One region of the Terasakiella magnetica genome, then DNA from elsewhere that is predicted to be linked to it. Evidence: riboswitches for the same ligand, from Rfam matches in the RefSeq annotation. Region 1 holds a riboswitch; the other holds the start of a gene.
What was found. Region 1 has a riboswitch for glycine ahead of gcvT (glycine cleavage system aminomethyltransferase GcvT). Riboswitches for the same ligand answer to the same signal wherever they lie in the genome.
Positions count from the first base shown of each region.

Region 1 (4,025 bases):
CGTAACTCTGCACGCAATGGCTCTGCCATCACCTTGCTGCGCCAAAGTGCCAGTGCCATGGCAAAAATCGGATATCCGGAATGGGCTTTAAAAGCGGTTGAAGACCTCCCCGATGATGAAACCCGCATTCCCATTTTAATGGAGGCCAGCCGTGCCTTTTTAAAGATGAAACGTTTTGAAGCGGCCCGCACGACCATTGAGCGAATTTCAGCCAAACGCTATCGCAGTGTCATCCTTTCTGATATGGCGCGCGCCTTGTGGCTTGCGGGCCAATCAGCCCAAACCTTTCAGGTCTTGGATGAAGCTTTCATCATTGCCAAGGCCGTTAAACTGCCTTTTGCCAAAAACTATGCACTGTCTAATATTGCCCAGACCTACATTCAGATTGTGAGTGATACACGCCAAAGCAAACATGCTGATCAAGCCTATCAAATCCTTGATATGATCAGTGATGATCGTATCAAGGCGCGCAATCTGTGGGATTTGGCCTATGCCTCAAAGCAACATGATTTTGCCTCTTCTTCTGCAGATTTACAACGCGAGGCCGATGAGGCTATGGAAGAGATCAAAAGCGTTTTTTCACGGGTCTGGGTATTAGGCGATCTGGTCAAATTCCACCAAAAGGCCGGAGATATAAAACAAGCCCAAAAAGCCTTTATGATCGGGCTACAATCCGCCAAGAGCTTGACCAACCCATGGGCAAGATCGCGCGCCTTGGCAAAATTTGGTGCATTAGCCCATAGCTTGGATTGATTGATCGATCTTTTATGGGTATGTTGCCCTGAAAGAATAGTTACTTCATGGAGTCTTTAAGTCGATGAAATTTGCAAAATTCACGCTAGTGGCATCAATCCTGTGCCTTGGCCTTACAGCCTGTGACTCCATGAAAATCTGGCGCGCAGAAAAACCAGAACCCTGCCCGCGTGTCACCGTCTTAAAAAATGCAGCTGAGCTGACTAAATTTAAAGAAGGGCCGGGTCGTGATTTGATCGACGTTCTTTTTGAAGCCAAAGTCACCAATGTGCTGAGCCAATGTTATTATGATGTGGATTATGACACCCGCGCCGGTGCCATCACCGCCCAAGTTGCCCCTGTCATTGCCGCAAAACGCGGGCCTGCTGATCAGTCACGCTCAGCTGAGCTCAGCTATTTCATTGCCGTGATTGATGATAATAAAAAAGTCCTGCAAAAAAGCACCTTCCCCATGAAACTAGCCTTTCCCGGTAACCTGACCCAAAACGAAGTGCGCGATGAACCTGTTGATCTGACCATCGTTACCAACGGCGCAACCGATGGATCGAACTACGAAATCTATATCGGTTTTCAGCTCAGCCGTGAAGAAATGGCCTATAACCATCGCCAAACACAACGCTAAATGGGTTTGCAATAATTCATTAATTGACCCTTGCCCTGCCCGTCTGTAGAATAAGCCCACATCATATGACCCCATGCGGGAGAGAGGCGACAAGATATGGTCGCCCGCCGAAGGAGCAAGCGCCCCTGCTAAACTCTCAGGCATTTGGACCGCTGGGCGATGAGACTCTGGAAAGTGGATTGCACGTTTATATGCCATCCCACCGACGAGGAAACCCTACACGCATAGGCTCGTGTATTTGAGCCAAGCTGTGGGGGAATCTTTCAGGTTCCATGACAGAGAGGGGCCAAGTGCTGGCGCATTTTTGCCAGTGTGAATTGGTCTCGTCTCTTCAAGAAAGGAACCTCCCTTGAGCGATGATTTAAAAACAACTCCTTTGCACGCGCTTCATATTGAGCTTGGCGGCAAGATGGTGGCTTTTGCAGGTTATGATATGCCTGTGCAATATCCCCTTGGCGTTAAGAATGAACATCTCCATACCCGCAAGGCTTGCGGCCTTTTTGATGTCTCCCACATGGGTCAAGCCCTCTTAAAAGGCGATGATGTTCAAAGCGCGATTGAAACACTCACGCCTAGTGAGATTAAAGCCCTGCCTGTTAATGGTATTCGCTATTCATTACTGATGAATGATGAGGGTGGCATTCGTGATGATTTCATGGTGACCAATCGCGGTGATCACCTTTATTTAGTGGTTAATGCCGCCTGTAAAGAAGCCGATTTCGCCCATATTGAAAAAAGCCTGCCCAACCATAGCCTTGAGCTTTTAGAAGACCGTGCGCTCTTGGCCTTACAAGGACCAAAAGCGGCTGAAGTGCTTAACCGTTTTGCTCCCGGTATTGATCAATTGATCTTTATGAATATGGCGGAAGTTGAGGTTGCAGGCATCCCGTGCTTGGTGTCTCGTTCCGGCTATACGGGTGAAGATGGGTATGAAATTTCCGTACCTGAAGCACAATGTGAAGAACTGGCGCGCAAACTCTTAGGGGAAGATGAAGTCGAAGCCATCGGCCTTGGTGCGCGTGATTCCTTGCGCCTTGAAGTGGGCTTATGCCTCTATGGCTCAGACATTGATACCACGACCTCCCCCATTGAAGGGTCCCTTAACTGGGCCGTGGGTAAACGCCGCCGTGAAGAAGGCGGTTTTCCCGGTCATGACGTGGTGATGAAACATCTGAATGAAGGTGTTTCGCGCAAACGTGTGGGTATCAAACCATTGGGTCGTGCGCCTGCACGTGCACATACCGAAATTGCGGATCAAGACGGTAACATCATTGGTGAGATCACCTCAGGCGGCTTTGGGCCGAGCTTTGAAGGGCCGATCGCCATGGGGTATGTCAAAAAAGAATTCTCAAAAATTGGAACAGAAATTAATCTGATCATCCGCGGCAAATCTGTGCCTGCAGAGATCGCAAAGCTGCCGTTTGTGCCGCAGCGTTACTTTAAGGGGTAATCCCATTTGTGTCCCTGCGATAGTAAGGGATCTTTTACATCAATCGACTTCCTGCTTTTTGTAGGAACACACATAGGAAAGAATATTATGGCTGTTAAATATACTGAAGATCACGAATGGGTCCTTGTTGAAGGTGACACGGCAACTGTCGGCATTACGGAATATGCTCAAAACGCGCTTGGCGATATTGTTTTTGTTGAAACACCAGAAGTCGGCCGCGCTGTTGATAAGGGCGAAGATTGCGCCGTTGTTGAATCTGTTAAAACTGCCTCTGACATCTATGCGCCGATCACAGGTGAAATCACTGAAGGTAACGAAGCCCTTGAAGATGCACCTGAGCTTGTCAACTCTTCGCCTGAAGGTGACGGCTGGTTCTTTAAAATGACCATTGGTGATGCGTCTGAGCTTGATGAGCTATTGGACGAAGCAGCTTATAAAAAGTTCTGTGAAGACCTTGATTAAGGGCTCTCTTTCGCAAGCTTGAATAATGTTAGAACGCCCGTTGATGAAATATCGGCGGGCGTTTTTATTGCCCTATATCTCCCCCCAAAAGTCAGCCAAAGAACTGTATCAAGCACAGCCCAATGGCCAACCTTGGTCCCGGAGTTTACGCCATAATGGAAATAAAACTTCCATTTTGGGTATGACCGGACTCCGTCCACTTTTGTGTCATTTCATTAAGCGTATTAGCGTTCATTTCTTGACCCTGATACTGCTCAAGTAAATCCAGAAAAGCATCAACTGTTTCTTCGCTATCAGCTTCTTGAGGGGGCGGTGGTGGTGGAGGATTTCCACCGCGTTGCCCACCCTTAGACCTGAGATCTTCGGCCTTGAAACCAGCGGCTTCAACTGCGGCCTTAAGATCAGCGGAAGGAACAATTCCTGCCTCTCTAAAAGTGTCGTTGATCTCCTGTATATCCGCTTGCTTTAACGCATTGGCGTTATAGCCAGACAAGACAGATTGAACGAGTTCATTCTGACTTGGTGACAAGCGTTGAGGATCATACAGTTGCCCAACATTGGAGTATGAACTAGAAACAGGACCAATCATGATAATTCTCCCTTCCTCTAGTTTGGAGTATGGCCGACAGCCATAAGAGGAAGTAAAGCAAAGAACAGGCCAGAATCAAAAACAACTAACTTGTTGATTTTATTGAGATTGATTCATTATAAAGCCCGGCAACGATTGCCTGAATGGGA
Region 1 covers NZ_FLYE01000003.1:20,076-24,100, reverse strand. Annotated here, with positions in the region: gene MTBPR1_RS04135 (peptidoglycan-binding domain-containing protein) at 1-753, shown strand, start outside; gene MTBPR1_RS04130 (hypothetical protein) at 818-1,375, shown strand; glycine riboswitch at 1,442-1,537, shown strand; glycine riboswitch at 1,541-1,656, shown strand; gene gcvT (glycine cleavage system aminomethyltransferase GcvT) at 1,725-2,825, shown strand; gene gcvH (glycine cleavage system protein GcvH) at 2,913-3,287, shown strand; gene MTBPR1_RS04115 (hypothetical protein) at 3,433-3,876, opposite strand.

Region 2 (4,025 bases), on a different contig from region 1:
GTTGGGTTTAAGCTTGTTGGCAGCCAGTCTGTACTCATTGCAGCATCTTTCTTTGAAATCTGATTGTATGGCTAAAAATACATACAATGTGGGTTTCATGCCAACAATATTTGGTGTGATGTTCTTTTGTATGTATTGAAGCCCCATACAAATTGCTGTGAGCAGGATTGACAGAGTTGGAGAAACCTCATGTTAGATGCACATCAAATGGATATGGCTGTCCAAGATAAAAAGGGCCCGCTTTATGCCAATCGTACAAAAATTCATCCCAAGGCCGTTAAAGGGGCCTATCGCAGGTTAAAGGATTATTTCCTTTGGGTTGGTTTGGTGCTTTATCACCTCACGCCTTTGTTGCGCTGGGAGCGAGGGGAGGGGAAAACCAATCAAGCCATCCTTTTTGATATTTCTGGGCAACGTATTTACCTGTTCGGGCTGGAGGTCTGGCCGCAGGATATTTACATCCTGACAGGCGTGATGATTTTGGCGGCTGTCGGGCTTTTCTTTTCAGCCGCTTTATGGGGGCGGGCATGGTGTGGCTTTGCCTGTTTTCAGACCCTGTGGACAGACCTGTTCATGAAGGTTGAAGCCTTGATTGAAGGGGATAGAAACGCGCGTCTTCGCATGGATAAAGCCCCTTTAAGTGCAGGAAAAATGGCGAAAAGAGTGCTTAAACATGGCGTGTGGCTATTGATCTCCACTTTCTTTGCACTATCGTTTCTGTGGTATTTTGATGATGCCTTTGTGGTGACGCAAAATATCATAGATGGCGATATTTCAGGCTGGATTCTGGTGACTTTTCTCACCCTACTTGGCATGACCTATTTGATGGCGGGGCTGGCGCGTGAACAGGTGTGTTTATACATGTGTCCTTATGGTCGTTTTCAAGGTGTGATGGTTGATGAACATAGCAAGCTCGTCACCTATGAAGATTGGCGCGGTGAAGCACGTCAAAAGCCGGGTAAAGAGCGGGACTTTACCAATCGTGGTCATTGTGTGGATTGTACTTTGTGTGTTCAGGTCTGCCCAACGGGGGTGGATATTCGCGAAGGTAACCAGATGGGCTGCATCGGTTGTGGGCTCTGTATTGATGCCTGTGATAGCATGATGGAAAAGTTTGAACTGCCTAAAAAGCTGATTTCTTACGATTCTCAGCATCATATTGCACAGCGCGCGGGCCAAAAGCCCGTGGAGCTGAGCAAGCCAGCTTTATTAAGGGCGCGAAGCTCTGTTTATCTTAGTATTCTGCTTGTTACAGCCGTGTTAACGCTCTGGGGCTTTTCTGCGCGTGAGATGACGAAACTAACCGTGCTTAAAGACCGTGCACCGTTTTACGTAAGGCTCAGTTCCGGTGACATTCAAAACGCTTATACGGTGCGTATTCTCAATAAAGAAGATCAAAAACGCACTTTGCGCCTTAATGTTCAAGGTGACTTCCAGCCAGAATTAAAGCTGGTTGGGCAAGAGGGAACTGATTTTAACATTGAAGCAGCAAGCGTTGTGACCTTTAGGGTCTATGTTAAAGCAAACTCTGTGACGGAGGATTCCCAGCCTTTAATCTTTGAAGTGCTGGATGTAACAAGCCATGAGGCAACTCAAGTCAGGTCTGTTTTTCACGGCCCTTCTTGAAGAAAAAAGGGATGTATGTATTGCGAAATAATGTGGGTGGTCTCGTTGCAATATTTTCATATGGCTTGAAAAAGTTTTTGACATTCTTGTCACGTTTCACTTACCGTAGAGACGGTGAGCAGGGTTTTGGCCTTTTGTTCACCTTATATATCAATTTCTCATGAAATTCCTGTGGGAGAGACAACGTTACAAGTTGTCGCCGAAGGAGCAACCGCCCCGGAAACTCTCAGGCACATGTACTACAGGAAGATGAGACTCTGGAGAGAGATCAGGCAAAGACCTGATCCGCCGAAGGTTAAGTCTGAAAATTGTAGTGTCAAATTGGCACTGTTAAATCGGGCACTATCTCAGGTAAGCAGGACAGAGGGGGCATCATTTAACCAAGCCAGTATGGTTTGATTAGGAAGGTGCCTTTTGTTGGATTATTTACACCAACGTCAAAAATATTCTGATCATAGCAATCTATTGATTGAAGCCGATTATGCACATTTGAGCTCAATGGGGCTTTTCTCTATTGCTCGTGTTGAAGATATTGGCGCAATTAAAAGCGCGAAAGCTCTAAGTAAAATTTATCCCCTCGCATGTGGTGAAATTGTTGCCGCGAACGCAGAACTCGAAGATAATCCCCCATTGGTCAATCAAAGCCCTAAAGGCGATGCATGGCTATGCAGGATTAAATTTTTCGATGCCTCACAACTCGATGACTTGATGGACGCAGATGCTTATCAAGCTCTGATAGCTTAATAGAAAGGATCTATAGATGACCTTTAAACCGACATCTTACCAACCCTATGACTTTGCAAACCGCCGCCATATCGGCCCGTCTCCGGCTGAAATGAACGATATGCTTAAAGTGGTTGGTGCTGATAGCCTTGAAAGTCTGATTGATGAGACCGTTCCGGTTGATATTCGTCAGTCTGAACCTCTTGAATGGGGTGAGGCCCTTTCTGAGCGCGATACGCTTTATCACTTGCGCCAGGTTGCTGATAAAAACCAAGTGCTGACCTCATTGATTGGTCAGGGTTATTACGGCACCATGACACCGCCTGTGATCTTGCGAAATATCCTTGAAAACCCGGCTTGGTATACGGCTTATACACCGTATCAGCCAGAAATCAGCCAAGGTCGCTTAGAGGCATTGTTGAACTTCCAAACCATGGTTTGTGATTTAACCGCCCTTGATATTGCCAATGCATCCTTGCTTGATGAAGCAACGGCTGCGGCAGAAGCCATGACTATGGCGCAGCGTTCTTCAAAATCAAAATCCAAGACATTCTTTATTGACGAAAATTGTCATGCTCAGAATATCGAAGTGATGAAAACGCGTGCTGAGCCGATTGGGATTGAAGTGATTGTCGGTAACCCTGATACGGACCTGAATGCAGAAGAGGTCTTTGGGGCGGTCTTTCAATATCCCGGTACATACGGTCATGTGCGTGACTTTACCGCCATTATTGAGGCTTTGCATGAAAACAAAGCACTGGCTGTGATGATCGCAGACCCAATGGCGCTGGCGCTGTTAAAAGCACCGGGTGAAATGGGGGCTGATATTACAGTAGGTTCAACCCAACGCTTTGGCGTGCCTATGGGTTTTGGTGGTCCACACGCAGCTTACATGGCAACACGTGATGCCTATAAACGCTCTATGCCGGGGCGCATCATCGGTGTGTCAATTGATAGCCGTGGTAATAAAGCCTATCGTTTGTCTTTACAAACACGCGAGCAGCATATCCGGCGTGAAAAAGCCACTTCTAACGTGTGTACAGCCCAAGCGTTGTTGGCTGTCATGGCGTCTATGTATGCGGTTTTCCATGGTCCTGACGGGATCAAGGCGATTGCGCAGATCATTCACCAACATACGGTGCGTCTATCAGCGGGTCTTGAAAAGCTCGGCTTTAAGGTTGAGCCATCTGTGTTCTTTGACACCATCACGGTTGAAGTGGGTGCCATGCAGGGCGTTATCTTAAATGCGGCTGTGGCAAATGGCATTAACTTGCGCAAAATTGGCGAAGACCGCATCGGTATTTCACTAGATGAGCAAACCCGACCAGAAGTGATTGAGGCCGTTTGGTCTGCTTTTGGTGGTAATAACATGGTGGATGATGAGCATCAGGAGATGGATTATCGCCTGCCAGAAGACGTGGCGCGTACATCTGAATATCTAACGCATCCGATTTTCCATAAAAACCGTGCAGAACAAGAGATCACCCGCTACATCCGTAAACTAGCTGATCGTGATTTAGCGCTTGATCGTGCGATGATCCCGCTTGGCTCTTGTACTATGAAGCTTAATGCCACCGTGGAAATGATCCCGATTACATGGCCGCAATTTGGTGATATTCACCCGTTTGCACCGCGCAATCAGGTGGATGGCTATTACGAGATGATTGACGATCTGT
Region 2 covers NZ_FLYE01000047.1:13,468-17,492, forward strand. Annotated here, with positions in the region: gene MTBPR1_RS15620 (aminotransferase-like domain-containing protein) at 1-38, opposite strand, end outside; gene ccoG (cytochrome c oxidase accessory protein CcoG) at 190-1,626, shown strand; glycine riboswitch at 1,789-1,878, shown strand; gene MTBPR1_RS15630 (glycine cleavage system protein H) at 2,044-2,370, shown strand; gene gcvP (aminomethyl-transferring glycine dehydrogenase) at 2,387-4,025, shown strand, end outside.
Region 2: another riboswitch for glycine. It lies ahead of MTBPR1_RS15630 (glycine cleavage system protein H); the one in region 1 lies ahead of gcvT (glycine cleavage system aminomethyltransferase GcvT).